DNA from 2 places in the Paenibacillus sp. F411 genome. Region 2 is predicted to be linked to the other one. Evidence: riboswitches for the same ligand, from Rfam matches in the RefSeq annotation. Region 2 holds a riboswitch; the other holds the start of a gene.
What was found. Region 2 has a riboswitch for FMN ahead of JJQ72_RS08815 (DMT family transporter). Riboswitches for the same ligand answer to the same signal wherever they lie in the genome.
Positions count from the first base shown of each region.

Region 1: it holds a riboswitch for FMN, as region 2 does, so the genes downstream of both, ribD (bifunctional diaminohydroxyphosphoribosylaminopyrimidine deaminase/5-amino-6-(5-phosphoribosylamino)uracil reductase RibD) here and JJQ72_RS08815 (DMT family transporter) in region 2, are expected to answer to the same signal.

Region 1 is NZ_JAGFIP010000013.1:51,932-66,637, reverse strand. It holds gene xerD (site-specific tyrosine recombinase XerD) at 1-557, shown strand, start outside; gene deoB (phosphopentomutase) at 630-1,823, shown strand; gene JJQ72_RS13985 (purine-nucleoside phosphorylase) at 1,855-2,679, shown strand; gene JJQ72_RS13980 (D-alanyl-D-alanine carboxypeptidase family protein) at 2,874-4,055, shown strand; gene spoIIAA (anti-sigma F factor antagonist) at 4,144-4,497, shown strand; gene spoIIAB (anti-sigma F factor) at 4,494-4,952, shown strand; gene sigF (RNA polymerase sporulation sigma factor SigF) at 4,964-5,719, shown strand; gene JJQ72_RS13960 (stage V sporulation protein AA) at 5,869-6,516, shown strand; gene JJQ72_RS13955 (stage V sporulation protein AB) at 6,516-6,938, shown strand; gene JJQ72_RS13950 (spore germination protein) at 6,976-8,604, shown strand; gene lysA (diaminopimelate decarboxylase) at 8,719-10,050, shown strand; gene JJQ72_RS13940 (peptidylprolyl isomerase) at 10,222-10,656, shown strand; FMN riboswitch at 10,812-10,981, shown strand; gene ribD (bifunctional diaminohydroxyphosphoribosylaminopyrimidine deaminase/5-amino-6-(5-phosphoribosylamino)uracil reductase RibD) at 11,260-12,405, shown strand; gene ribE (riboflavin synthase) at 12,409-13,077, shown strand; gene JJQ72_RS13925 (bifunctional 3,4-dihydroxy-2-butanone-4-phosphate synthase/GTP cyclohydrolase II) at 13,112-14,353, shown strand; gene ribH (6,7-dimethyl-8-ribityllumazine synthase) at 14,442-14,706, shown strand, end outside.
Region 2 is NZ_JAGFIP010000006.1:145,405-160,110, forward strand. It holds gene JJQ72_RS08805 (DUF4385 domain-containing protein) at 1-365, opposite strand, end outside; gene JJQ72_RS08810 (GGDEF domain-containing protein) at 550-1,752, opposite strand; gene JJQ72_RS08815 (DMT family transporter) at 1,941-2,948, opposite strand; FMN riboswitch at 3,090-3,249, opposite strand; gene JJQ72_RS08820 (thioredoxin family protein) at 3,418-3,744, opposite strand; gene JJQ72_RS08825 (DsrE family protein) at 3,838-4,191, opposite strand; gene trxA (thioredoxin) at 4,220-4,525, opposite strand; gene JJQ72_RS08835 (Crp/Fnr family transcriptional regulator) at 4,651-5,358, opposite strand; gene JJQ72_RS08840 (DMT family transporter) at 5,582-6,544, shown strand; gene JJQ72_RS08845 (TetR/AcrR family transcriptional regulator) at 6,537-7,118, shown strand; gene JJQ72_RS08850 (LysR family transcriptional regulator) at 7,196-8,095, opposite strand; gene aroC (chorismate synthase) at 8,205-9,260, shown strand; gene JJQ72_RS20460 (RNA polymerase sigma factor) at 9,354-9,632, opposite strand; gene JJQ72_RS20465 (hypothetical protein) at 9,634-9,870, opposite strand; gene JJQ72_RS08865 (ArsR/SmtB family transcription factor) at 10,061-10,987, shown strand; gene JJQ72_RS08870 (mechanosensitive ion channel family protein) at 11,084-12,349, opposite strand; gene JJQ72_RS08875 (hypothetical protein) at 12,457-12,789, opposite strand; gene JJQ72_RS08880 (potassium/proton antiporter) at 12,961-14,439, shown strand.

The DNA of each region.
Region 1 (14,706 bases), on a different contig from region 2:
TAGACAGCCTGTTGTCAGCCCCTGCTGCAGCAACTGCGTCGGGAGCCCGGGATAAGGCGATGCTGGAGCTGCTCTATGCTGCAGGGATTCGCGTGTCGGAGCTTATCAATCTGGATGTGGAGGATGTTCACACCGAGCTGAGATTTATCCGCTGCAAAGGCAGCTCCGGTAAAGAGCGGATTTTACCGGTGAGCCCACTAGCAGCCCAGTGTGTGAAGCATTATGTAGATGAGCACCGCCTCAAGCTGCTGAAGCAAGAGGATCGTGAACCGGCACTGTTTCTGAACAGCCGGGGACAGCGGCTAAGCCGCCAGGGATTCTGGAAAATCCTGAAGAAGTACAGCCAGGAGGCGGGGATTAAGGGAGACATCACGCCTCATACTCTTAGGCATTCCTTCGCGGTTCATTTGCTGGATAATGGAGCAGATTTACGCTCCGTGCAGGAGATGCTGGGTCATTCTGATTTATCGACGACCCAAATCTACCTGACGTCCCGCAGAAGCAGCATGAAGGAGGTCTACGACCATTTTCATCCCCGGGCCGGGAAGCCGCAGTGATGATCTTGCAATAGACGACCCCCAATTGGTGTAATGAACGATTCAGACTACAAGGCCAAGGAGTGATTGAATATGACACTATCCCATACCACACCGTTTCGCAGAATCTGCCTGATTGTTCTTGACAGCGTAGGGATCGGAGAAGCGCCGGATGCGAATAAGTTCGGAGATGAAGGAGCGCATACCCTGCGCCACATATTAGAGCATAACCCCCATTTACAGCTGCCGAATTTGCAGAAGCTGGGACTGGGTAACATTGAAGGTCTGCCGCAGGTAAGTGCTGCGACTCAGCCCAAGGCTTATTTTGGCAAAATGCAGGAGGCTTCGGTGGGCAAAGACACGATGACCGGGCACTGGGAGCTGATGGGCCTCAAGGTGGAGACTCCGTTTAACACTTACGAGAACGGCTTTCCATCAGCCTTGATTGCTCAATTCGAGCAGGCGACCGGACGCAAGGTGCTGGGCAACAAGCCGGCCTCCGGCACTGAAATTATTGAAGAATACGGCGAAGAGCAGATGAGGACAGGCTCCTGGATCGTCTACACATCGGCGGATAGTGTATTTCAGATTGCTGCTCACGAGGAGGTTATCCCGCTGGAAGAGCTGTACCGGGCGTGTGAAATAGCCCGGACGCTGACATTGCAGCCGGGATTCTCAGTGGGACGAGTCATTGCAAGGCCTTATACAGGCCAGCCCGGACAATTCAAACGAACGCCAAACCGGCATGATTATGCGGTCAAGCCGCCGGAGCCTACCGTAATGAATGCGTTGGCAAGGCAGGAGCTGGATGTAATTGCGGTTGGCAAGATCAGCGATATTTTTACGAATGAAGGGGTTACGCAATCCTATCCAACCAAGAGCAATCAGCACGGTGTCGAGGAAACGATCAGCCAGCTGAGCAAGGATTTCCACGGTCTGCTGTTTACGAATCTTGTGGATTTCGATTCGCTGTACGGTCATCGCCGCGATCCAGCAGGCTATGGACAGGCGCTGAAGGAGTTTGATGATGCTCTGCCGGATCTCTTAAATCAGCTGAAGAACGACGATCTGCTCATTCTGACCGCGGACCACGGGAACGATCCGGTTCATGCCGGGACGGACCATACCCGGGAGTTTGTGCCTTTGCTCGCATACAGCCCGGGGCTCACGCAAACGGGAGATCTGGGCTTGAGAAGTACGTTCTCCGATGTCGGCGCCACGATCGCCGATAACTTCAAAGCCAAGATGCCGGAGCACGGTCAAAGCTTTTTGGAACAACTGAAATAAACACGCTAAACTTTAGGGAGAGGTGCATGAAATGACAGCAACACAAGGTCAAAAGATTCAAGAAGCAGCAGCTTATATTGCAGGCAAAGGGGGCGTGAAGCCGGAGGTGGGACTGATCCTGGGCTCCGGCCTCGGCGTGCTGGCGGATTTGCTGACAGATACCGTGTCAATTCCTTATCACGAAATTCCTCATTTCCCGGTATCGACAGTGGAAGGCCATGACGGCGAGCTGCTGCTGGGATTCATCCAGGAGCGTCCAGTCGTCATGATGAAGGGCCGTTTTCATATGTATGAGGGCTACGGCCCGGAGCTGACGGCCTTTCCGGTAAGAGTCATGAAGCAGCTCGGCGTGCAAAGCCTGCTCGTTACGAATGCAGCCGGCGGTGTAAACATGGATTTTGAGCCAGGCAATCTGATGCTGATTACGGATCATCTGAACATGACCGGAGTCAATCCGTTGACCGGTCCCAATGATCAGTCACTCGGCGTGCGCTTTCCGGATATGTCGGAGGCCTACAGCCGCCGCCTTCGCCGCCTCGCTTTGAGCACGGCGGAGCAGCGCGGTATTTCGCTGCAGCAGGGCGTGTATGCGGGGCTGCTTGGCCCTACCTACGAGACGCCGGCAGAAATCCGGATGCTGCGTACCCTGGGGGCAGATGCAGTAGGAATGTCTACCGTTTCAGAGGTTATAGTCGCCCGTCATGCCGGTCTGGAGGTGCTGGGCATTTCCTGCATCAGCAATATGGCAGCAGGCATTCTGGACCAGCCGTTATCTCATGACGAGGTCATGGAGACCGCGGAAATGGTCCGGGAGACCTTCCTGGATCTCGTGACGGCCATTATTCCTGGAATGTAAACGTGACAATTACTCGCTAGAACAGAGGCTCGGAACCGTGCTTGGTGCACGGTTCCAGGCCTTTTTTACATGTCCAAAGAAGTAAATATTATGGTATGCATCTCGGGAATTGGAATAATCTAGTGACAACCTGACGACAATGGATTCATAACCGCATCTGCGGCTAGCTGTAACCTATGTCAGGAGGGGACCTCGTGAAAAAAACATTGATAGCCGGTCTGTTAGCGGTTTGCATGCTGCTCCATGCTGCTCCCGGTTATGCTGAAGAAAAGACAGCCGGACAGAACGCGGGCAGTGAGCTGGCTCCGAATGCGCGCTCCGCGGTGTTGCTGGATGCCGATACAGGCACAATCATTTATGAAAAGAACAGCCATGATAAGCTGCCACCGGCCAGCATTACCAAGATTATGACCATGCTGCTGACCATGGAGGCCATTCATGAAGGGCGGCTCAAGTGGACCGATCTCGTTCGCACGAGTGAGTATGCCGCATCCATGGGAGGATCGCAGATTTTTCTGGAGCCGGGTGAAGAGATGACGGTGGAAGAGATGCTGAAGGGCATTGCGATGGCTTCCGGAAATGATGCCTCAGTGGCTATGGCGGAGAAGATTGCCGGGTCGGAGGAAGAATTTGTTCGCATGATGAATGAAAAGGCAGCAGAGCTCGGCATGAAGGATACTCATTTTGTCAACTGTAATGGACTGCCTGCCGAGAATCATTATAGCTCCGCCCACGACATTGCACTCATGAGCCGTGAGCTGCTGCAATATGAGGGTATTACGAAATATACAGGAGCCTATCAGGATTATTTGCGCAAGGACTCCGAGAAGCCCTTTTGGCTCGTCAATACGAACAAGCTGGTACGCTTCTATGCCGGCGCAGACGGACTGAAAACCGGGTATACGTCAGAAGCCAAGTTCTGCTTGTCTGCCACAGCGCAGCGGGACGGCCTACGTGCAGTGGCGGTCGTGCTGGGAGCACCGGATACGAAAATCAGAAATGCTGAAATATCTAAAATGTTCGATTACGCGTTCGCCCAGTATCAAATGCATGCCGTGTTCAAAAAGGGCGAGATGCTGGGTACCGTCAAGGTCTCCAAAGGCTCCGAGCCTCAAATTCAGCTGCAGGCGGAGCAGGATTACCGCGTTCTTGTAAAAAAAGGCGGTAAAACCGAGGAGCTGCGTCATGAGATTGTTCTGCCTGAAAGCATTGCTGCTCCGGTCACAGAAGGCCAGGTGCTCGGGACGCTGAAGGTGTATCAGGGAGAGGCGCTGATCAAGGAATTTGAGCTGACCTCCTCCTCAGCAATTCAGAGAGCCGGGTTCTGGAAGCTGTTCAAGCGCACGACCCAGCAGCTGTTTCATGTAGATTCATAGGGGTTTTCTTCTAGTTTTGTCGGGGAGCAGGAAAGTGAAATCACTTCGTAGAAATCCTTGTTCAAGTCAGGGAGGAGAGTGAGCAAGCATGAATTTAAACGTAGATATGGAGCATCAGCGCCACGTGCTGATCGTCAGGCTGTCAGGGGAGCTGGATCACCATACGGCAGATCTGGTCCGAATGCAGCTGGATGAGGCGATTTCACGGCGGCAGACGGAGCATCTGGTGCTGAGCTTTAAAGAATTGGAGTTTATGGACAGCTCGGGACTCGGTGTAATCCTGGGTCGTTACAAGATTATAAAGCAAAAGGGCGGAAAAATGGCGGTATGCGATGTGAAGCCGGCGGTGTACCGCCTGCTGGAAATGTCGGGCCTGTTTAAGATTATGCCGATCTATGAAGACGAGGCTACTGCACTTTCGGGTTTGGAGGTTGTGTCATGAGTGAAGCACAAGCACAGCATAATTTCATGACGCTTGAATTCGCGGCAAAATCAGAGAATGAAGGCTTTGCCCGGGTCGCCGTGGCAGCCTTTATCTCTCAGCTGGACCCAACCATGGATGAGCTGAGTGACCTGAAGACCGTCGTGTCCGAGGCCGTGACCAACTGCATTATTCATGGCTATGACAGTGATCCCCAGGGTAAAGTGCGGATTCAAGCGTCCATTGACGGGGACTTTATCACGTTGATTATTGAGGACCGTGGTCAGGGAATTGAGGATCTGGAGATGGCGAAGCAGCCGCTGTATACCTCCAAGCCGGAGCTGGAAAGATCAGGCATGGGCTTTACGATCATGGAAAATTTCATGGATGAATTCGATGTTGTCAGTGAGCCGGGATCCGGCACCGCGATCAAAATGAAAAAAAGGATTGAATCCAAGAAAGCTTTGTATAATTAGGGGTTGGACACATGGATGCCGATGTGAAGAAAGCTTCGCAGACTTATTTGGACGACGCTGAGGTTAAACGTTTGATCGCACTTAGCCAAAGCGGAGATAATGTGGCCCGGGATACACTGGTGAATTGTAACATTCGTCTGGTCTGGTCGGTGGTGCAGCGCTTTATGAACCGCGGATATGAGCCGGAGGATTTGTTTCAGATTGGCTGTATCGGACTGCTGAAATCTGTGGACAAATTTGATCTCAGCTATGACGTGAAATTCTCAACCTATGCTGTACCGATGATTATCGGCGAGATTCAGCGCTTTCTCCGTGATGACGGGACGCTGAAGGTCAGCCGCTCGCTGAAGGAAATGGCGAACAAGGTGCGCAAGAAGAGGGACGAGCTCTCCAAGCATCTTGACCGACTCCCGACCGTGAAGGAGGTCGCTGAGGAGCTGGGCGTCACCCCGGAGGAGGTTGTGTTTGCACAAGAGGCGAACAAGCCTCCCACCTCGATTCATGAAACCGTGTTTGAGAACGACGGAGATCCTATTACCTTGATGGATCAGATCGCCGACGAATCTCAGGAACGGTGGTTTGACAAGCTGGCTCTCAATGAGGCCATTGAAGGACTCTCCGAACGGGAGCGGCTGATTGTCTACTTGCGGTACTACCGTGACCAGACTCAGTCGGAGGTAGCCTCGCGGCTGGGAATTTCCCAGGTGCAGGTTTCCAGGCTGGAGAAAAAAATTCTTCAAAACATCAAAAATCAGATTGCCCAGTAGCGAAAGGGCCGTCACTCCAGATGCAGGGTCTGGCAGTGGCGGTCCTTTTTGCGATACAAGCCTGGCTTGAACTGGAAAAGCTTCAAAGAGTAGAACCGACTTGAATTTCCCATACTAAAAGCAATTTAGCAGTGAAGGAGTGTTTTTGGATGAACAGGAATCCCGCTCCGACCATATTTGTTCAGCTTCGCAGCCGAATCTCACTTCCGCGCAGTCAGCCTATTATGCTGGGTCAGGTTGCTTTTCTCATCTGTGACCGCGAATGGGAGGAGCCGCTTCGTAATCTGGTGATCGCTGTGCCCAAGGAGAAGGAAGGCAATCGCCTGCTGCTGGATCTTATTCAGATCATCCCGAAGATTCTGATGCTGATCCCTGGTGCCCGCATCGAGCCGATGGGACATAATCATACGCTGATTGAGCTGACGGGAAGAGAGGCCAAGCCGTCCTGGATCTGGTTTCCACTCGTCTGGCTGCTGCTGTTCTTCGGCTCCGCGCTGACGATTATGAACTTCCACGCGGATGTGAACATGCTGGAGGTGCAGGTTCGGATTGTGGAGATGGTCACCGGGGAGCGGGATGAGCATCCGTATCTGTTTCAGACGGCATATTCGCTCGGGATTGGCTTCGGGATGACCGTTTTTTTTAACCATCTGTTCAAGAAAAAATGGAATGAAGAGCCGACCCCGCTGGAAGTGGAAATGTTTCTGTATCAAGAAAATCTCGACCAGTTTGTCGTAGCCGAGGAATATCGCAGCCGCACAACGCATATTGGGCCTTCGTCAGGGAGACGGCGGTAATGCTCAAGCTTCATGATGCACTGTCTATTCTGCTTGGCGTTGCCGGCGGCGTTGCCGTGGGAGGCGGAGTGATCGCCCTGATCATCGTGCTGGATATTATTCCGAGGCTGGCTCAGTTAACGCGCACCTATCACCGGGTTCACTGGTACGAGGGTGCACTGATCGGCGGCTCGCTGATCGGAACACTGGCGGATTTCTGGCATTGGAGTATTCCGTTGGGACGGATTACCAGCACTTTGATCGGATTATGGTGCGGCATCTTTATCGGACTGCTGGCTGCGGCGCTGACGGAGGTGCTGAATGTCCTGCCGATTCTCGCCAAAAGGCTGAAGATGACAGGGTATTTATTCGGCCTGCTCATGGCGATGGTAGCCGGAAAGGTCGCAGGCTCACTGTTTGACTGGTTTATTTACAGGCCTTAGCCCATCCCCATCAAGGAGGAGAATGACGATGGAAGAAATGGAAGACAAATCGACCGGATTCGGCAGAGAAGAGGTTCCCCCGGTTCCGCCAAGCGTCATGAAAGAAATGAAGGAGAAGGCCCATCTGGAAAAAAGAGATGCCGAAACCTCGGCCAATACAGAGGAATCGGTAGAATACTGGCTGGGAAAGGATGAAATCCCCGTCAGGCTGAAGGATTTAAAGAGCGCTCTGGAGGATATTGTCGGTCTGAACCGCTCCTTTGACATCGTGCTGCGGGAAATGGTCATCGGAGGCCGAAGCACCGCGATCTTGTTCGTCAATGGCCTGATTAACAGTGACGTGACGACATTGATCCTGAACCGGCTGACCCTGCTGGACACCCAGGATTTAAAGTCTCATCCGGTCCAAGCGATCAAGAACCAGTATATTCCGTTCGTTCAGGTAGCTGACACGCTGAAGCTGAGCGAGGCGATCAACGAGGCTTTGGTAGGCCAAAGTGCCATCTTTATAGAAGGCGAGAACCGGGCGATTATCCTGGATACCCGCAGCTATCCGTCGCGTAGTCCGGCAGAGCCGGAGGTGGAGCGTGTCGTCCGCGGAGCGCGCGACGGCTTCACCGAAACCCTGCTCACGAACATCAACCTGATCCGCAGGCGGGTGCGTGACCCGGGACTGAACTGTGAGATTATGAAGGTCGGACGGCGGACACAGACGGATGTTGCCATTGTTTTTGTGGATGATATCGTCGATCAGGTTCAGGTGGAAGCCATCCGCGACAAGATTAACAAGCTGGACCTGGAAGGACTTCCGCTGGCGGACAAGCAGCTGGAGGAGGCCATCGTCAACCGCGGCTGGCATCCCTATCCGCTCGTCAGATACTCGGAAAGACCCGATGTAGTCGCCTCTCATTTGCTGGAGGGACGGGTCGTGGTTATGGTGGATACATCGCCCAGCGTGATGATCATGCCGACCACGTTCTTTGATTTATGTCAGCATGCCGAAGAGAACCGGCAGACGCCGTTTATGGGAACGTATTTGCGCTGGATTCGCTTTGGCGGAATACTGGCCTCCATGTTTCTGCTCCCGCTTTGGATGCTGCTGGTCGTCCATCCCGAGCTCAAGCCGCCTTTTCTCGAGATTCTCGGTCCGCAGGAGAATGCAAAGCTGCCGATCATTATGCAGTTTCTGATCATTGAGTTTGGTGTGGATCTGCTGCGGCTGGCCGCGGTGCATACACCGACGCCGCTGGCCTCAGCCATGGGCCTGATTGCTGCCATCCTGATTGGAGACATTGCGGTCAAAACCGGATTCTTCGTCAATGAGGTTATTCTGTATATGGCTGTGGCCGCGATCGGAATGTTTGCGACACCGAGCTATGAGCTGGGGCTTGCCAACCGTGCTGTCCGTTTGGTGCTGCTGATTGCGGTGGCGCTGTTCGGTGTAAAGGGCTTTGTCGCGGGGACGACGCTGCTCATTGTGCTGTTGACTACACATCGCTCGTATAACTCCTCCTACCTGTGGCCGTTTATTCCTTTTAGTGCAAAGGCTATGGGCGAGGTATTGCTCCGCAAGCCGCTGCTGTATTCCAGAAAACGCCCGTCCATCAACAAAACGAGGGACAACAGCAAGATGGGTCCTGAGATGAAGCCGGGCAATCAAACTTAATCAATACAAACGTTCTGTGTAATAATCCATTTCTTTTTGAGGGTCTTGTCTGCTATACTGTGTAGAATTACTCGATTACCCATTTTTAAAATATTGATCGGAGGAATTGCAGGCATGTTTCTACACGGTACTAGCACAATCAATGAGAATGGACATCTTGAAATCGGGGGCTGTGACACTTCAGAGCTGAAAGCCCAGTATGGCACCCCTCTTTATATTGTGGATGAGCAAGCGGTCAGAGACCGGGCAAGAGAATATATCGAAGCTTTTAAGGCGTCCGGCTTGAAATTCCAGGTGGCATATGCCAGCAAGGCGTTCTGCGTTATGGCGATGTGCCGTCTGGCAGAAGAGGAAGGCATGTCCCTGGATGTTGTATCCGACGGCGAGCTGTACACAGCGCTGCAGGCGGGCTTCCCAGCAGAGCGTATTCACTTCCATGGCAACAACAAGACGATCGAAGAGATCGAGATGGCGCTGGACGCCAAGATCGGCTGCTTTGTTGTCGACAATGAGGTGGAGCTGCACATGCTTCAGGCGATTGCCGCTGAGAAGCAGGTTCAGGTTAAAATTTTGCTGCGCGTAACCCCAGGCGTTGAGGCTCACACGCATGAATATATCTCGACCGGCCAGACAGACTCCAAGTTCGGCTTTGATATTGGTAACGGCTCTGCCTTCACGGCTGTGAAGCTGGCTTCGCAGCAAGACAATCTGGAGCTGCTGGGGCTGCATTCCCATATCGGCTCCCAGATTTTTGAGGTGGAAGGTTTCCAGATGGCAGTTCAGCGTGTGGCTGAATTTGCGGCTTCGGTAAAGGAACAGCTGGGCGTAACCTTTACTGTCGTCAACCTGGGCGGCGGCTTCGGTATCCGCTACGTGGAAGGCGATACTCCGTTGCAGGTGTCCCAATATGTGAAGGCCATTACTGATGCGGTGAAGAATCACTTTGCAGGTATCGCCGAAGAGCTGCCTGAAATCTGGGTCGAGCCAGGCCGCAGTATCGTAGGCGACGCAGGTACAACACTGTACACGGTTGGCACGAGCAAGGACATTCCAGGGGTTCGGAAATATGTAGCCGTAGACGGCGGCATGACAGACAACCCGCGTCCGGCTCTGTACGAATCCCGTTATGAAGCCATTCTCGCGAACCGCGCGAACGACAAGGTGGAAGAGACGGTATCCATCGCCGGTAAATGCTGTGAGAGTGGAGATATGCTGATCTGGGATCTGGATCTGCCGAAGGTGGAGTCCGGTGATCTGCTGGCTGTAGCCTGCACAGGTGCTTATAACTATTCCATGGCCAGCAACTACAACCGGATCCGTAAGCCGGCGGTCGTATTCGTGAAGGACGGCCAAAGTGATCTTGTGGTCCGCCGCGAAAGCCTGGAGGACATCGTTCACCTGGACGTGGTGCCTGAGCGCATCAGCAAGGAAAGTGTCCTGAAGTAATTAGCATAACCAATGCATTTCTGGGATGAAGGAGGCCCCTAAGGCGCAGGCCAAGCCGGGCCTCCTTTCCTTTGGGAGAATTATACGATACAATGGACAACGTGAGTCTTTGAGAGCAGTGCTGAGGCCGCTTGATGAGCGGCTATCATACCGTAAAGGGACGTGATTGGAATGAAAAAAGGAACCATCGAACTCGAAAACGGCGGCATGGTGGAAATTGATTTTCTGCCGGAGGAAGCGCCAAACACAGTAGCAAATTTTGAGAAGCTGGCGAACAGCGGCTTTTATAACGGACTGAGCTTTCACCGTGTAATTCCGGGCTTTGTGGCTCAAGGCGGCTGCCCTGTAGGCAACGGCACGGGCGGTCCTGGCTACACCATTAACTGTGAAACAGCTACCAACACTACGAAGCATGAGACGGGTGTACTGTCCATGGCACACGCGGGACGCAACACCGGCGGCAGCCAGTTCTTCATCGTCTATTCCCCGCAGCCTCACCTGGACGGCGTGCACACTGTTTTTGGTAAAGTAACCAGCGGTATGGAGCATGTTAACAATGTGAAGCCTGGCGACAAGATGAAGGAAGTCAAGGTTTGGGAAGCGTAGAAACAATTAGCAAGGAAGCAGCCCTCTCAGGCAGTATGTGTCTGAGAGGGCTTTTTTTGGGCTGATCCTTGCTAAGCGCTTTTCGCCTCATTGTTGCTTTATTAATTTTAAATATGGTAACATGACTTCATAGGTTGCAAAGTATAGCTGAATATCATATCCTTCGGGGCAGGGTGAAATTCCCTACCGGCGGTGATGGACGGAGAGTGCACGCTGTGCAGATGTCTCTTCGAACTCAGTCCGTGACCCGTCTCTACTTCGTAGAGCCGGTGGACCTGGTGCAAATCCGGGACCGACAGTATAGTCTGGATGGGAGAAGGAGAAGAGCGCATAGCACTTTATTTGTGCTGTGCCTCACTGAGAAATCATTGCTTTCCTGTGTGTCAAATTTCACAAAGATAACGATACAAGACTTGCCGGAGGGCATGATTGCCTTTCTCTGCTTTTCTTTGCGTTGCTTTGAGCTGTTTGTCACCGGAATGATTTTTGGTGTACTCCCATTAAACATGCCCTGATCTGGATAAACCCCAGACTCAGGGCTTTTTGTATTCTTAAAGGTTCATTTTGTAACAGCTAGATCATTTCAAAGTGGGTGAGTGGGCAATGCAAGTGATGAACGATGAATACTATATGGCTCTTGCCCTGGATTTGGCAGACAAAGCGCAGGGACAGACCGGAATCAACCCTGTCGTGGGCTGTGTTGTCGTGAATCAAGGCCGGCTGGCTGGTGTAGGTACTCATCTGGAGCGAGGAACGCCTCATGCCGAGGTGCATGCGCTCAATATGGCAGGGGAGCTTGCTGCAGGCAGTACGGTCTACGTTACACTGGAGCCGTGCAGCCATTATGGCAAGACGCCGCCCTGCAGTGAACGTCTGATTGCCGAAGGTGTTTCCCGCGTGGTGATTGCGATGCAGGATCCGAATCCTCAGGTTGCAGGACGAGGAATCCAAATGCTTCAGGCAGCAGGGATTCAGGTGGAGACGGGCGTCCTGGAGGCGCGCGCTGTGAGCTTGAATGAGGCTTTTATCAAATATATTACGACCGGTATGCCTTATGTTACCTTAAAGACAGCGAGCACCCTGGACGGCAAGATCGCTTCCAAGACCGGCGACAGCAAATGGATCTCAAATGCTGCATCCCGGACCAGAGTGCATACGCTAAGGCACCGGCATCAAGGAATTATGGTGGGCGTATCCACCGTGATTGCCGACAATCCGCAGCTGACCACCCGTCTGCCCGTGCCAGGTATTCATCCTATTCGGATTGTGGTGGACTCGAAGCTGCGAATTCCTATGGACAGCAAGCTGCTGCAGGATGGAATCTCACAAGTGCTGATTCTGACAACCGAGCAGAGTGATGAGGACAAAGCCAAGGCCCTGCAAGAGCTGGGGGCCGAGATTATCTACTGCGGAGCGGGACCGCGTGTCGATATGACATCAGCAATGAAGCAGCTGGGACAGCGAGAAATAGCCTCTATTCTGCTGGAGGGCGGGGGCACGCTGAACGGCTCGATGCTGGAGGAGGAGCTGGTAGACCGGATCATTCTGTTTATTGCTCCCAAAATTGCGGGAGGCCTGGGAGCACCCTCCAGCTTCATGTTCGGAGGCGTCGAGCAGATGAGCGAGGCGGTCGTCCTGGAGGATTTAAGCATGGAGCAGCTGGAGGATAATATTATGATTTCCGGCAAGCCGGTGTGGAGAAGGGAACTCCTTGACGGACAGGAAAAAAACAGCGATAAGGAGGGTTGATCCATGTTTACAGGCCTTATTGAGGAGATTGGAGAAATGCGGCGCATTGGCCGGAACGGTGAGGCTATGGTGCTTGCTATATCGGCTTCCCGGATTATGGATGATCTGAAGCTCGGCGACAGTGTCGCCGTAAATGGCGTCTGTCTGACAGCGACCTCCATAGAGAACGGGTTATTTACAGTGGATGTTATGCCGCAGACTTACCGCCATACGAATCTGCGAGTGCTGCAGGCCGGCAGTAAAGTGAACCTGGAGCGGGCAATGGCTGCGGGAAGCCGTTTCGGCGGACATATTGTTCAGGGTCATGTGGACGGCACGGGTGTAATCTCCCGGGTGAAGCCGGATCAGAATGCGGTAATGTATGAAATCGTTCCTCAGGATCGGGATATGTTCAGATATATTATTCCACAGGGCTCCGTAACCCTGGACGGAATCAGTCTTACGGTGGTGGATACGACCGAGAGCAGCTTTACGGTATCCATTATTCCCCATACGCTTGAGGAGACGGTGCTGGCTTTAAAGAAGGGCGGAGATTCCGTCAATATTGAGAATGACATTCTGGGCAAATACGTAGATCACCTGCTTCATTACGGATCTCGTACATCAGGTCATCACAAAAGCAAATCTAGCTCTGTCAGCATGGATTATTTGGCGGAACACGGATTCGCATGAGATACAAAAGCACACAAGAAGGAGGAGGGTTGACATGCAAGAGCCGTTTCAGTTCCACTCCATTGCCGAAGCGATGGAGGATTTGATGAATGGTAAGGTCGTCATCGTCGTCGATGATGAAGACCGGGAGAATGAAGGGGATTTTGTAGCGCTGGCAGAAAAAGCGACACCTGAGGTCATCAATTTCATGATTCGCGAAGGCCGGGGCTTGGTCTGTATGCCCATGACGGCGGAGCGGGCCCAGGAGCTGGACCTTAAACCGATGGTGGCGCAGAATACAGATTTTCACGGTACGGCCTTCACGGTTTCCATCGATCATGTTCAGACGACGACCGGGATTTCAGCCATGGAGCGCTCCATGACGGTACAAGGTATCATGGATCCCACAGCCGGACCTTTCCATTTTCGCCGGCCGGGGCATATGTTTCCACTGATTGCGAAGCAGGGCGGGGTGCTGCGCCGCGCGGGGCATACTGAGGCCGCTGTCGACTTGGCCCGGATGTGCGGGTCCTACCCGGCAGGCGTTATTTGTGAGATTATCAAGGAAGATGGAAGTATGGCGAGGCTGCCTGATCTGGTCGAAATCGCCCGTAAATTTGACCTGAAGCTGATCAGCATCAAGGATATGATCCAGTATCGCAATGCAACCGAGAAGCTAGTGAATCGAGAGGTTTCAGTACGCATGCCGACAGATTATGGTGTGTTTCAGGCCGTAGCTTACAGTAATGACGTGGATCATAAAGAGCATGTAGCTCTCGTGAAGGGCGAGATTGACGGAGAGAAGCCGGTTCTGGTCCGGGTGCACTCCGAATGTCTCACAGGGGATGTGTTTCACTCCCACCGCTGTGACTGCGGTCCGCAGTTTGAAGCTGCACTCCGGCAGATCCATGAAGCGGGCAATGGCGTGCTGCTGTATATGCGGCAGGAGGGCCGGGGCATCGGCTTGATTAATAAGCTGAAGGCCTACAAGCTGCAGGAGGAAGGGCTGGACACCGTCGATGCCAATCTCAAGCTGGGCTTTCCCGCTGATTTGCGCGATTACGGCATTGGCGCACAGATCCTGAAGGATTTAGGGATTCGCCAGATCCGACTGCTGACCAACAATCCCCGCAAAATTAAAGGCCTGGAGGGCTATGGGCTGGAGGTCGTGGAGCGGGTCCCGATTCAGATGCCGGAGAATGAGGATAACACCAGTTATCTTCATACGAAGCAGATGAAGCTGGGTCATATGCTGATCTTTGATGATATTGAGCAGAATGAGGACCAGAACCGCTGATCCACGACAGAACCGCAATTGTGAAAGCACCAGCTGATGTTTACTCTTTTAATTCATATAAAATTCATATAAAGAAAGGTTGATATTCATGGCAAATGTATTTGAAGGAAATCTCGTCTCCGAGGGACTGCGTTACGGCATCGTGGTTGGGCGCTTTAATGAATTTATTACGAGCAAGCTGCTGGGCGGTGCGCTGGATGCACTGAAGCGCCACGGTGTGAAGGAGGAAGAAACAGATGTGGCTTGGGTACCGGGAGCCTTTGAAATTCCTCTGATCGCCCAAAAAATGGCGGAAAGCGGCAAATACGATGCCATCATTACGCTTGGGACGGTCATTCGCGGCTCTACTACAC
Region 2 (14,706 bases):
GCCGCTTCTGCCTTGATCTTGTCGTTCTGGTAAGGCAGAATGGCCCCGTCCTCCTTGGAATATTTCCGTCCGCCTTTATGGTTCGTGTATCTGCGGGCCCTTGTATAGCCCATCTGCAGAAATTTTCTGGCCATATCCATACCGACGAAATCGCCTTCATCTTTATAATTCAGAAACATTTCGTATATCTTTTCCGAGGATTGACTTGCGATTTCCGGGGTCTTGAACCGCCAGTGGGGCAAAATCTCACCCTTGTACGGCTCGACGAGCAGGACCCCCTGCTCTCCCCGTCCGACCGTGTACAGCTCCGGCTGCTGACGAAGGTCCAGCTGCTTGTAATCCAGGGAGTAATCAAATTCCTTCATCTTCCTCACTCCTTCGGGATTGTTGTACCTTATCTTTACCCGAAAAAGCCGCCCGAATAACGAGGAGCACCGGCATGTGCCGCGGCTTCTCGTTATCCGGGCGGAGAGCCGGCAGATCTCAGCATATATAAAAAAGACGGCCAGAATCTCTCTGCACCGCCTTGCCGTTAGTCTGCTGCTGCCCCTACCCTGCCGCTTCCGCCGCAATGCCATCTCCCTTGCCATGTACGTCCGGGAGGGTCCGCATGACCCGGTTCCGGCCGGCCTGCTTCGCCTCATAAAGTGCAATATCGCTCAGCTTGTACAGCTTGTCGATAGACATCCTATCCTTCATATGCACCGTGACCACTCCGATACTGAGCGCAAACGGAATTCCAGAACCATGCCGGGAATCCTCGGCTGCCTGCCGGATCGCCTCGGCTACCACATCAGAGGCTCGCTCGTCGGCAAAGGGCAGCAGCACCGCGAACTCATCACCGCCATAGCGTCCCAGCAGATCTCCCGGCTCCAGTGCTGCCTGAACCAGACCGGCATACTCCTGCAGCACCCGATCGCCCATATCATGGCCATAGGTGTCGTTAATGTCCTTGAACTCATCTACATCCATAAGCATAAAGGAAACCGGTGCCCCTTTCCTGCGGCACTGCTCCAGCGCCAGACGCGCTTCGGTAATGAAGGTTCTGCGGTTGCGCACACCGGTCAGATCATCATAGCTGGCCAGCCGCAGCAGCTCGGCATCGGCTCGCTCCTTGGACAACAGCACAAAGCTGGTGTTACCCATAAATAAGAGCAGAAACAGAAGCAGGAAGGCGAGCGGCTGGAACACATTCGGCTCATACAGTGACGTCGGCCCATCTGTTGTCCAAGCCACAATGCCCCTTACGAAGGTTCCTCCTGCGATCAGGATGCTCGTGAAGGCGGTGATCTTCATTAAGAGAGAAGCACGAGCGCGGCGCAGCATCTTGACTGCTGGCAGTATAAAGTACAGGGACAGCCCGAAGGAGGCAGCAACGATCCGGTATTTCTCCATGCCCGTCCCCAGTGCAACCGAATAAAACAGTATCAGGCACCCGGCGGTCAGCATGATATACATGGCCCGGGTACGTCGGTCAAAGGCATCCACCAGCCGCAGCAGCGCTGCTGCCTCGCATGCAGCTGCCATGAACAACAGCGTGTTAGCCGCATATACCGTCAGGAGGTCAGGGGCTTCATTGCGAAACATGGCGAGCATCCATCCGCCTGCCTGCAGCATCTTTGCCGCATAAAAAGCATTAACCGCCCGGTCCCTGTCATGCCCCCGGCGGTATGCCCAAATTAACAATATGGTAAACACATGCCCTGTGACGAGGCAGATGAATACAGTGTTCATATCCAGATTCAGATTCATATGCATCAATCCAGTCATTACGAGATTCAGTCTTTCGATTAAATTCGATAGCTGCAGCGCCAATTCCTCTTTTAAATTACATTTTTTTCAATGAAAATCGACAAAAAAAGACTGCAGGACACAGATCTGAAATCTTGCAGATGCAGTCTTGTTAAGATTGGCAAGGTCACAGCCCTTTAGGATGCTGTTCAGGCGCTGGCCTGCCTATAGGGTGACGGCTGCTGCTCGGCTGCCGCAGCGTGATTCGACTGCCTGGAGCGCAGATACAGACTTAGCCAGATGAGCACGAAGCCCAGCGTTTGTGCAAGCGTGATTGTTTCCTGGAAGACCATCCAGTTGATCAGTACACCGACCATAGGAAAGCTCAGCTCGGCAAGGGTCGCAGCGGACGCTTTCGTTGTCGTCAGGCCCTTGTAATAGATCATCAGGCTCAGCAGTCCCGGCAGCAGCGCTTGACCCGCCAGATTCAGCATGACAGCTGTACCTTCCGCCGTTCCGGCTGCCGGAAGATTCCAGGCTGCGCCCTCGCTCCAGGAGATCATGGAAAGCAGTGGAAGCGCCAGCACGAACCTGAGCGAGGTTACGGTTTCGTATTTGATCTTGCCGACCATCATCCGCCCCATGACCGTGGAGCCGCCCCACAGAGCAGCGGCTCCCAGAGACATCAGGCTCCCGGCCTGAAGATATTGTCCCCAGTTCCCTCCCGGAAACGACAGGCCGAAGGTCAGCATATAGGTTCCAGCAAGCGCAATGCCCAGCAGCCAGCCAAAATGGCGCGGCAGCCGCTCCTTCAGCAGCAGGCTGGCGAGAATGATAGCAAACAGCGGCTGAAGCTTTTGCAGCAGCAGCACAGCATTCAGATTGCCGCTCGACAACCCCGCCGTAAACAGAATGGTGGCGAGCGCCGAGCCGCCCCAAGAAATGAACAATAGCGCCCCCGCATGCTTCCAGCTCAAAGAGAGCAGCTCTGCCCGGTTACGCCAGAGAATGGGCACCGCGATCAGCGAGATGAGCAGATGCTCCAGCATCACAATCTGCGCCGAGGTCATGTAGTTCAATAACGTCACCCGAAACAGGGGGTTAATCCCCCAGAGCGCGGCTCCCAGAGCGACGAGCCAGAAGCCGCCTCCTGCGTGAAGCCGAGAGTAATTCCTTCCATCTGCATGGAGATTGGAGCTTGTGCCTGCACGTGCCATCATTGACTTCTCCTATCCTCGAATACGGAGTCTTACCGCAAGAAAGCCCCCGGCTGTCCATTCCATCCTGGAATCGAGAGCTCGGGGGCTGACCAAACAAGCCTGCTCACGCCGTTCAAAAAACCGCGCAGCACACCTGTGATTGATCTTCTCCCATCCGGACTTTACCGTCGGCCCTGGAATTCCACCAGGTCAGTCGCTGTATAAACCATACAGCGAGTCGCGGGCTTATGCATGAATGCCTTAAGAGATTCATGCCATCACCGCCGGTCAGGAATTTCACCCTACCCCGAAGATCCATATTCAAATTTATATTTGTAATGTCATCTATATCATCTGATTATACACCAGTTTATAATAAGTTACTATACTTTTGTATGTTTAAAATGCACTTTCGCTGTTTTCCCGCCATTCGTTAAGGAAGCAGCCCCGGCTTTCTCAGACCGGGGCTGCTATTTCATGACCAGATTCAGTTCTTGGACTCCAGTGTCTCCAAATACTCTGAAATCTGATTCGGCGTCTTGGCATACTTGCTGTGCAGATGTGCCAGCTTCACGCCATTTTGATACACGAGCAGGCTTGGAATGCCGCGCACTTCATTATGGCTCGCCACATCCTCCAGCTGCTCCACATCCAGGGCATAAAACTCCTTGTCGGGATGCTTGCTTACGATGTCAGGCATAAATTTGTCCAGCGTCTTGCAATCCGGACACCAGGTGGCGTCATATTTAATGACCGTCAGCCCTTCGCGGTTAATCAGATCCTCATATTGCTGCTTGCTTTGAATTCGATCCATGCTCTGCATCCTCCTTCAGCTCATCGTCTAACCTCTCCGGCCGGTCTCGGCACATGAGATGTATTATATCATACCCGGCAGCGGTGCGCCGGATTAAAGGGTGATGATCTGGTAGTCGGCAGCAACCAGCTCGGCGATGCTTGGATGTCCGTCGCGCTCTCCCATGGAGGCCAGACCGGACTGCTTCACATCCTCATTTACGCCAAATGCGTTCGAGCAGTATTCGCAGACGCCTGCGATCAGACCCTGGTTCTTCACGGCATTGTAGACCGGATTGTAGTCACTTGCCGGATCCTCAAATTTCTTCACCCACACAGTACCTGCTCCGTCAAAAATAACCTTGACCTCATGGCCCGCCTCATTCAGCTCCATAGCATACAGCAGAGCGTGAAGCGCACGGCCCAGCTCATTCTCTGACGAGTGAACAATAATCGCAAACTTTTTCATTCTGCAGCCTCTCCTTTTGGGGGTAAGATTATATATTTAATTTGTTCTTCAACACTTCTTTGCTTTGAAGACCAACCATTTTATCCACAAGCTCTCCATCTTTAAAAAGAAGCAGTGTCGGAATACTCATAATTTCGTATTTGGACGCAAGCTCCGGCTCCTGATCGACATTCACCTTCGCAATGGTAGCCTGATCCAGCTCCGTGGACAGCTCCTCGATGATCGGAATCTGGATTTTGCACGGTCCGCACCAAGGTGCCCAGAAGTCAACCAGTGTGACCCCCTGATCAATTTGCTCTTGAAACGTGGATTGCGTTAAAGTAACGGCTCCCATGTTGTTCACTCCTTTTCTGTAAGTTGAACTCATTGTAGACCATCTCCTCTCCCTAGTTCTGTAATGTAACTTACAAAAGAAAAGAAACCTATAAAAAGTTATAGGTTTCTCCGGATGTCGCATGCTTATTTGCTTTTGCAGCCTAGCTCCAGACAGCTTCTTGACGCCGCTTGATATACCGCAATGCTCTTGCGGCCCGTCTCCAGCATGCCGTCCCTAACCAGCTCATTCAGCACAACCGTGACAGCCTCGCGCGTGGCGCCGATCATATTCGCGATCTCCTGGTGCGTCAGGGCGAGATCGATTTTGACCGGGTCTTCCTTGCCGATGCCGAACTTCTCGGACAGCTTCAGAAGCAGGTGCAGCACCCGTTCCCGCAAATCGCCAAATGCCAGCTTCTCCAGCATCTCATCCCGCTCCCGAAGGAGGGTGCTGAATTCAGCCAGCAGCTTCATAGCCAGCTCCGGCCTTTTGGATAAGAAGGCCTCAAACTGCTCGCGTGGAATAGAACAGATCATCGTCTCTTCCAATGTTTCTATATAAATGCCGCCGGTTCCGAACGAAAAGGTGTCGATCTCGCCAAACATATTGCCCTTGCCCAGAATGCCTGCCGTGAACTGCTTGCCTTCGAGGCTGATCTTGTAAAGCCGAAGCTTGCCCTGCTTAATGAAAAACAGTCCGTCGCGGTTCGTATCCGGCGTCTGGATCAATGTGCCCTTAGGCAGCGCATCAAAATGAGTCATCGGCGCGATCTGGTCCAGCTCCTGCAAATCCTGCTCAGCCAGCGCCTCAAAAATGCTGACCTTTGATAAATACCATAACTTGTTATCCATCTCCCGCCTCCTCTTGTTTCGTGGATTTCAAGCTGCCAAGCCTCTTAAGATCCAATATATTATAAAACACGGGATGACAAAAGCGGAAATTCCAGCTTCATGCTCTTTCGGAAATACAGACGTCCAATCCAGCGGACACTTCATCACGCCTTGACAGTATACCAACCGGTATGGTTACATGTAAACATTATACCGATCGGTTTATAACTAGAGGAGGCTTACTATGATTATGCTCTCAAGAGCTGCACAAGCTATATGGCTGAAGCTGCTAAAATCCCCTTTATGGCTGGCGGCAGGCTTTGTCATCATGTGGAGCTCCGGGTTTATCGGAGCGAGATTGGGTACGGATGAAGCTGGTTCCATGACGATCTTGATGTGGCGGTTTATTATAGCGGCTGTTGTGCTGGGTGCATGGTGGGGCTGGCGGCATCGAACGAGGCTAACGCTCCGAACGGTCATTACGCAAGGCCTGCTCGGCCTGTTTGCCCAAGGAGCGTATTTGTATTGTGTATTTCTATCCATTGAAATGGGCGTATCTGCCGGTACGTCCAATCTCATTACTATCCTTCAGCCCATTGCAGCGGCTGCGCTGGTCGGCCCTGTTTTGAAGGAGCCCACCTCCTTGAAGCAATGGGGCGGACTGGCGCTTGGACTGCTTGGGGTGCTGCTCGTGGTATTCGAGGATCTTGGCGTGCGTTCCGAGGCTCCGCTGTGGGCCTATGTGTTATCCTTCCTGGCTATGATCAGTCTCGTGGGCGCGACGCTGTACGAGAAAGCACGACCTTCCACTGTCAGACTGGCAGATACCCTGTTCATCCAGACCGTCATCAGCGCCGTGCTGTTCTCGTGGATGGGTGCTGCCTCCGGACAGGCGTCTCCGCCAGTGTCGGCTGATTTCTGGCTGGCGGCTGCCTGGCTCGCCGGCTTCTCGACCGTGGGAGGCTACGGCTTTTACTGGCTGAATCTAAAAGCTGGAAGTGTGACCCGGGTGAGCAGCCTGCTCTACCTGACCCCTCCCGTAACTATGCTGTGGTCGTTTCTGATGTTTGGAGACAAGATCGGTATCCTTACCGTAGCAGGAATGTTAATCTGTGTATGGAGTGTCACCGCCATTGGCAGTCCGCGAAAGCGACAAAACAGACACATCACCCATGTGAATGAAATGGAGAGTGAGCGACATGAATAACAATACCTCTTTGACTCCCGCCGCCCAAAAAATCCTCGATACCGCATCCCGACTGTTCTACTGGCGAGGCATTCATGCCGTGGGTGTCGAGAGCATCGCGAGCGAGGCTGGCGTAACCAAGAAAACCCTGTACGACCGATTTGGCTCCAAGGACCAGCTGATCGTTGCTTATTTGAAGGAGCGTGACCGCAAGTGGAAGGAGCATCTGATACCCTATCTGGACGCCGTAGAGCAAGGGCAGCCCATTGATAAGATCCTGGCCGTGTTCGATGCGCTGGAGAGCTGGCTCCATTCACAGAACCAGCGGGGATGTGCCTTTATCAATGCCTTGGCCGAGCTGGATGAGCTGCATCCGGGACGTGCAGTTATAATAGAAGAAAAAAAATGGCTGAAGGAGCTGTTTGGTGACCTGCTGGAGAAGACAGATCACGCTGAACCCGCGGCAGCCGCAGAGCAGCTGCTCATGCTGCACGAGGGCTTGATGGTTACCTATTCCATGAAGCTGTTCTCAAGCGGTGTGGAGTCCGTGAAGGAAACCGCGGCCGGGATTGTCCGGGGGAGGAGTAATTCCTAAACGGACAGGTCAAGAGCTTATAAGCTCACCCACTTGATCGCGGTTGCGCTGACAGTGAGCATCTGAGGATCCATCTTTTATTCCTTCACAGTCTCCAGATGCTTCATAAATGCGCTGGCGGCCAGAGACCGCGCTCCCCCCTTGCGGACAGCGATGCCGATCTCGCGGTCCGGCAGCGGCAGAGCGGTGTTCAGCATGAGCAGCTTGCCCTGCTGAATGCGTTTCTCGGCGAAGCTTCTTGGCAGAAAGGCCGCTCCGTAGCCCCGCTCTGCGAACTCAGCCAGCATATCCAGGCTGTTCAATTCGAAATCCCCTTGAATTTCTACGCCCTGCGATAGAAACCATCCCTCAATAAAAGAACGGGTGGAGCTGCCAGAGGACAACAGCAGCAGCGGCAGCTCCGCAAGCCTTGCGGCAGACAGCGGCTCCCCTCCCCCCGCCCATCTCCGAAAGCTCTCGCCCACGACGACACAATAAGGCAATGTCTCATAGCTCCAGCTGGTGATCTCCTCATCCTTTACCGGCAGATGGACAAAGCCCAAATCCAGCGTTCCGTCCTTCAATTTTTGCACAACTGCTCCTGTACTTTCCTGCACCAGCTGAATGCGGATGCCGGGGTAATGATTGTGGAAGCTGTCCAGCAGCGGAATGAGCAGCTCTTTAATCATCGCTCCATTGGCTCCGATGCGCAGCTGGCCTTCTTTATATTCCCGCAGCTTTAAGAGCTCCTTCTCGGCGGACTCCAGCTCTGCGAAACTTTTTTGCACCCGGATGTACAGCACTTCTCCCTCCGGCGTCAGCCGTACCCCTTTGGACAATCGCTCAAACAGCTTCACTCCGAGCGATGTCTCCAGCTGCTTGATGGCATAACTCACCGAGGGCTGCGTCAGATGCAGCTGCTCGGCCGCTTTGGTTAAATTAAGCGACTCTGCCGCCGCCAAGAACACCCGATACCCTTCCATGCTGGTCTTCAGCATTCTGTCATCAACCCTCTCTATGACAAAGCTCAATAATAACAATTTCATTTATTTCAAGTATACCGTTATACTAAGAAAAGAGAAACTTCAAGAACATGGAGGCATGGTTATGGCAGGCAGTACATTTGGAGAGCGATTCAAGATGACCACCTTCGGCGAATCCCATGGTGATTCTGTCGGAGTTATTGTAGAAGGCGTTACGCCGGGCGTGGAGCTCGACGAGTCTTACATTCAGGTACAGATGGACCGGAGAAGACCGGGTCAGTCCTCAGTGACCACCCCCCGTAAGGAATATGACAAGATCCGGATCGTATCCGGGATCTTCGAAGGCAAGACTACAGGTACACCGCTGTGCATTTTGTTGAACAATACGGATATGCGGCCGTCCAGCTATGATGATATCAAGAATATGTACAGACCCGGACATGCCGACTGGACCTATGAGAAAAAATACGGGATTCGCGACTACCGCGGCAGCGGCAGAGCCTCAGGCCGTGAAACAGCAGGGCGTGTAGCCGCAGGTGCCGTAGCCCGCAAGCTGCTGGAGCTGAAAGGCGTTGGTGTGCTGGCGTATACCACCCAGGTAGGGGACATTAAATGCGAAACCTTTGATCCAGCTGCGATCGAGAGCAATCCGGTTCGCGCGTGTGACCCGGCCGCAGCCGAGCTCATGGTCCGCAAGATCGAGAAGCTCGCTGAGGAAGGCGATAGCTGCGGCGGTATCGTGGAATGCCGCATCACTGGTGTTCCGGCAGGCCTTGGCGAGCCGGTCTTTGACAAGCTGGATGCTGAGCTGGCCAAGGCGATGCTGTCGGTCGGCGCCATCAAGGGCATCGAATTCGGCACAGGCTTTCAGGCCGCTTCCATGCGTGGCAGCGAGCATAATGACCAGATGGATAACTCCGGCTTTCAAACCAATCATGCCGGCGGTATCATCGGCGGCATCAGCACAGGACAGGAAATCGTGTTTCGCGTTGCGGTGAAGCCGACCTCTTCGATCTCTCTGTCCCAGCAGACGGTAGACACTCAAGGCAATGACCGCGAGATCAGAACGATCGGCCGTCATGACCCGTGCATCTGTCCCCGTGTCGTGCCTGTGATCGAGGCAATGGCCTGCATGGTCATTGAGGATCATCTGAAGCGCCAGGCGGCTCTGCTGTACTAAGCTGTAACTAGAGAGACGGCTCTGCGAGATCATGGTGATCTCGCAGAGCCGTTTTGTATTGTAGGCAGGTCGGTCCTGCCTAGCTTCGAAAGGTTACAGCATTTCACACTCCGGCTGATGCCTTTTGCGCCTCCCGTCCACAAATCCCCCATGCTGCGCTCCCAGGCTCTGCATAATTTTTTTCCGGGCCCGGCTCATTCGGTTTCGGACGTTAACGATTGGAATTTGCAATACTTTGGCGATATCCTGGGTGCTGAAGCCTTCATAATAGTATAAATACATAGGCTGGCTCATCGTTGACGGCAAAGACAGGATGGCAGACAGCACGTCATCCTCTTGCGCATTTAAATTGATGTTCTTCAGCAATTCCACACTACATCCTGCCCGCTTTCCGTTTCTTGATTCCCTGGCGGGGGTTGAACAAAGACCGGAGCAAGAATCTGAGTTTTTTTGAAATGTTTCTGTATTCCCGTGTGATTTCAGTGTATTTGCTGATCTGTTTCGTATCCCTCTGCTGCTCTTGTCCATACTTCCACGCCTCCCTTGCCTTTTTCTCTAATTCCTGCTGCTGTTCTTCAATCAAATACTCTGACCCAAACCAATTATGCATTGTAGTCCCTCCTAAAATGGGATGATCATCAGAATAGGTTCCCTAACCGCTCATTCATTTAGTTCATAATTTTTAGAACTAATCTGTTAAGTTCAATAATACATGAACTTTTTATTTTTGCAATCCTTTTTTAGCCCAAGTATGTTAAACTTGTGTTTGACCTGAACTTGAGAAGGAGCGAATTGAAGGTATGACCGTGATCCACATCGACTACTCTCCCGTGCATGAGCTTGCGACGAGCTTGTTTGCCTATCAAGACCGAAAGAACCAGCTTCACGACCTGGGAAACAAGTGGAGAAAGCAGATGGAGAAGCATCTGTCGGACTCCTTCGATGCCCGGCTGGATCAGCTTCAATTCTGCGATCATATTTCTTTTTTGCATTTATTAATCCTGGACAGCCCTGCCAAGCATGAGATTGACGCTTACTTGAACTGGATGGCGGAGCTGGGCGAGGGTGAATTGTATGAAAGGCTCTCCCCTTATCTGGAGGAGGGTCCCGGCATGAGCATCGGCTTGAAGGCGTTCCGTGACGGGAGTGTGGATGTACTTCGGGAATGGCAGCAGGCCTGCCACATTTCGGACCACATCCTTGGCAGCCTTCAGCGTTCCGCCGCCCGCGTGGAGGAGCTGAGCCGGACATTATCTTATCCTGACCTGATTGATGCTGCCACGAGCGGGGTGGTGCTTGACCTGGAGGAAGAACTGGAATTTATTCTGCTGATTCCTGCCTACCACATTAAGCCGCTCAACCGGATCGATATTATGAACGACAAGCAGCTTGTCGTCAGCTATGCCGTTGATGATGAGCAGATGAATGAGGATACACCGACCAGCCAGATGCTGCGGATGATCAAGAGCCTTGCCGATGAGAAGCGCCTGATTCTGCTGCATATCCTGGCCGCCGGTCCTGTCACGTTTACCGAGCTTCAGCAGAAGACCAAGCTGTCCAAGAGCAATCTCCACTATCATCTCTCTCTGCTCAAAACAGCCGGACTTCTCCGGATGCATCTAAAAAAGCAAGGGGAGCGCTACAAATACAGCGCGCGCCCGGAATCCTTCGATTCACTTCGGGATATGCTGGAATCCTACGTATTCGGGTTAAACCGAGATAAGTAGATCTGAGCTGCTTACTAGCTCACACACAAAAACCTCTCTCCACAGCCAGGCTGCGAAGAGAGGTTTTTTATGTGCTTTTGTGCTGTAGGGAGCAGATTACGAGTAGCCGCGTTCCGGCCGTTCCGACTGTTCTGGTGTCAGCATCTGCTTCAGGTCATGACCGGAAGGATTCTGGAATACACGAAGCCCGAATTCCGGTGCCACTGCAATAATGTGATCAAATACGTCAGCCTGCACATTCTCGAATACCCCCCAGTCAATATCGTTCGTGAACGCATAAATCTCCAGAGGCAGACCGTTCTCTCCGGCCTGAAGCTGTCTGACCATGCAGGTCATACCCTTGTGAATCTTGGGATGGCGCCTTAGATAGCATTCGATATACACCCGGAATGTGCCCAGATTGGTCAGAGCTCTGCCGTTGACCTTGTTCAGCTCGTCAATCTGGTGCTCCAGGTTGTACTGCTGGATCTCAAGCTCTTTTTGCGCGATATAGTCCTGAAGGCAGTGAATGCTTCTGAACTTCTCGATCATCTCCGGACTGCTGATGGACACGCTGCTCATATCCACATAGATGGACCGCTTGATCCGCCGTCCGCCGGAGGTCTGCATCCCTCTCCAGTTCTTGAAGGAATCCGAGATCAGCGCGTAGGTCGGAATGGTCGTGATCGTCTTGTCAAAATTCTGTACCTTCACCGTGTTCAGGGAAATGTCCAGCACATCGCCGTCCGCGCCATATTTCGGCATCTCAATCCAGTCACCCACACGGACCATATCGTTTGAGGTTAGCTGCACGCCTGCTACCAGACCCAGAATGGAATCCTTGAATACGAGCATGATGACCGCGGACAGCGCGCCAATCCCGCTAAGCAGGATGACCGGACTCTCCCCGATCATGTTGGAGATAAGCAGAATAGCCCCGATAATATAGATGAAAATCTTCACAACCTGCACATATCCCCGGATCGGCCGGGCTTTGGAAACCTCATATGTGTTATAGATGTCATTGATGGCATTCAAGAACGCATTCAGCACCATCAGCACAACGACAATGATGTAGAGCATGACTCCTTTTTCAATCAGATGCTGATACGCCGGGAACAAATAAGACGAGTAATATATGATAATGGCAGGCACCACATGTGACAGCTTGTGAAATACCTTTCGCTCCAGCAAATAATTGTCCCATTGATAACGGTTGTTGTGAATGTAGTAGGTTAACACATTCAGCACAACGCGCTTGGTTACATAGTTCGCAATGATGCTCAGCAAGGCAATGACCGCAATCATGATGCCATTAGCCAAATAGGTAACCATCGCGCCTTCAACGCCCATATTGATCAGCCAGTCTTGAATAAAATCCATATCTTCCTCCTTGTCATCCATCACACCATGCGTTAAGCACGGCAAAGTAATAGCCTCCATTTTAACATACATGGCAAGCCATTCGGGGAGGATCAGGAAATTTAGGGTTAGATATTTTTACCAGAGGCTGCCCGGGCCAGCTCCCGATGGCCGCCATAGCTCAGCAGCGCAAAGACTGCGTTGACCGCCACAAAGGCGTAATACGCCGGATTCATGACCCTCGCCACGCCCCAGGAGAGCAGCGCGAGAAACAGCATAAACCCGCAAGTCACCTTCGGTACCTTGAATACAAACGGCCACGCCAGCAGCTGAAAAAACAACAGACATCCGCCGATGTAATGAACGACTTCTCCCTGAAATCCGATCGGCTCCATCGTAAAAAACTGATAGCCCATCAGAAGAAGCCATACGGCCAGCAGCACCGCCGCTGCCATCCTCATGCGTCCTCTCCCTCTCTTTAAATAAAGTATGTACTTTCATTATTCCCTAGTATCCGCTTCGCATCAAGCATGTGATCACTTCCTGGCAGACATCTACATCTTGTATCCGGTTTGTCGTCTGTGCCATTTTGGGCTACAATATTTATGAGTGCAGCAGAGGGGGAATGCCGTTTGGAGTTCACAGTCGATCGTTCCGTTTTATTATTTTCAGCCTTGTTAGTGATCGGAGTCTTTACCACGAAATTCTCTTCCCGGTTAGGAGTCCCTTCCCTTGTATTCTTTATTGCGGTCGGGATGATCCTCAGCCGGTTTATTTATTATGATAGTGCCTTTCTGACTCAACTGTTCGGGGTGCTTGCTCTGATTGTGATCCTGTTTGAGGGCGGCTTGCAGACCAAATGGTCCAGCACTAGAAAAGTTATTATCCCATCCGTCACGCTAGCCACCGTTGGCGTGTTTATTACGACTGCAATTATCGGGGTGCTGGCCAAATATATTCTGGGCGTCAGCTGGCTGGAAGGCCTGCTGTTCGGAGCCATCGTCGGCTCCACGGACGCCGCAGCCGTATTTGCTGTCCTGGGCAACAAGAATATTAAGCCCCGGTTGACCTCTACGCTGGAAGCCGAGTCGGGGACAAATGACCCGATGGCGATCTTTTTGACCGTTGCCCTGATCGAGCTCATCATGCAGCCGGATACCAGTGTATGGTCGATGGTGCTGGGGCTGTTCTGGCAAATGGGACTGGGCCTCGCCGCCGGACTGCTGTTCGGTAAAGCCTCGGTCTGGATTATTAACAAAATCAATCTGGATTCGTCCGGGCTCTACCCCGTGCTCTCGATGGCCCTGGCGATTCTTACGTATAGTGTCACAGCTTTGCTGCAGGGCAGCGGGCTGCTCGCCGTTTACGTCATGGCCGTGCTGGTCGGCAATTCGGATCTGACGTATCGGCACTCCATCTTCCGCTTTAATGAAGGCTTTGCGTGGATGATGCAGATTCTGATGTTTATTTTGCTGGGATTGCTCGTGTTCCCGAATCAGCTGATTCATATTGTATGGCAAGGACTTGCCTTGTCTCTCCTGCTGATGTTCGTTGCGCGTCCTATTGGCGTGTTTATCAGCCTGAGGTTTCTGAACTTCAACCTGAAGGAGATTACGTTTATTTCCTGGGCGGGGCTGCGCGGGGCCGTACCGATCGTACTGGCCACTTATCCGATGATGGCCGGACTGGAAGGAAGCCAGCTGCTATTTAATGTTGTGTTCTTCGTCGTGCTGACGTCCGCACTCATTCAAGGGGCGACTATTACACCATTAGCTAACAAGCTAGGCCTTTCCGGCGGCAAAAAAGTATCCGTGCCCCACAGTCTGGAGCTCGTATCCATGGGCCAGACCAATTCGGAAATTATCGAAATTGTTGTGGAGCCCGGCTCCCGGGTCGCCGGCAAGGAGCTTCGGGAATCCCAGATCCCCCACGTCGCGCTGATCAACGCAATCGTGAGGGAGGGCAAGATTATTACGCCAAGAGGGCAGACCCTGCTCCTCGAAGACGACATTCTGTACATCCTCCTGCCGAAGACACGGCGAGAGGAGATCAAGGCCTTCTTCCGCACCGTGCCGGTGCCGGAGGCTGCGGCTGAGAAGAAGCGGAAGTAAGCCGGGTGTGGGCAAAGCCCCGGTATGCGGGGCCGTTTATGCGGGCAGCGCGCGATGCGCGTGCGGGAAGCGGGGCGCGTGTCGGGGCAAGGCAGAGCGTGAGCGTGCGGTGCAGGGCGTGTGCCGAGGCAAGAGCTATGCCGGAAGGACGTGCATGAGCCCTGCGCAGGAAGCGGGCCCTGCGCTCCCCGCACCTGGCATAAACATTGAAAAACTTACGGTATGAAGCACATGCCGCTGTATTACGAGCCTCTTGAAAGAGCAGGC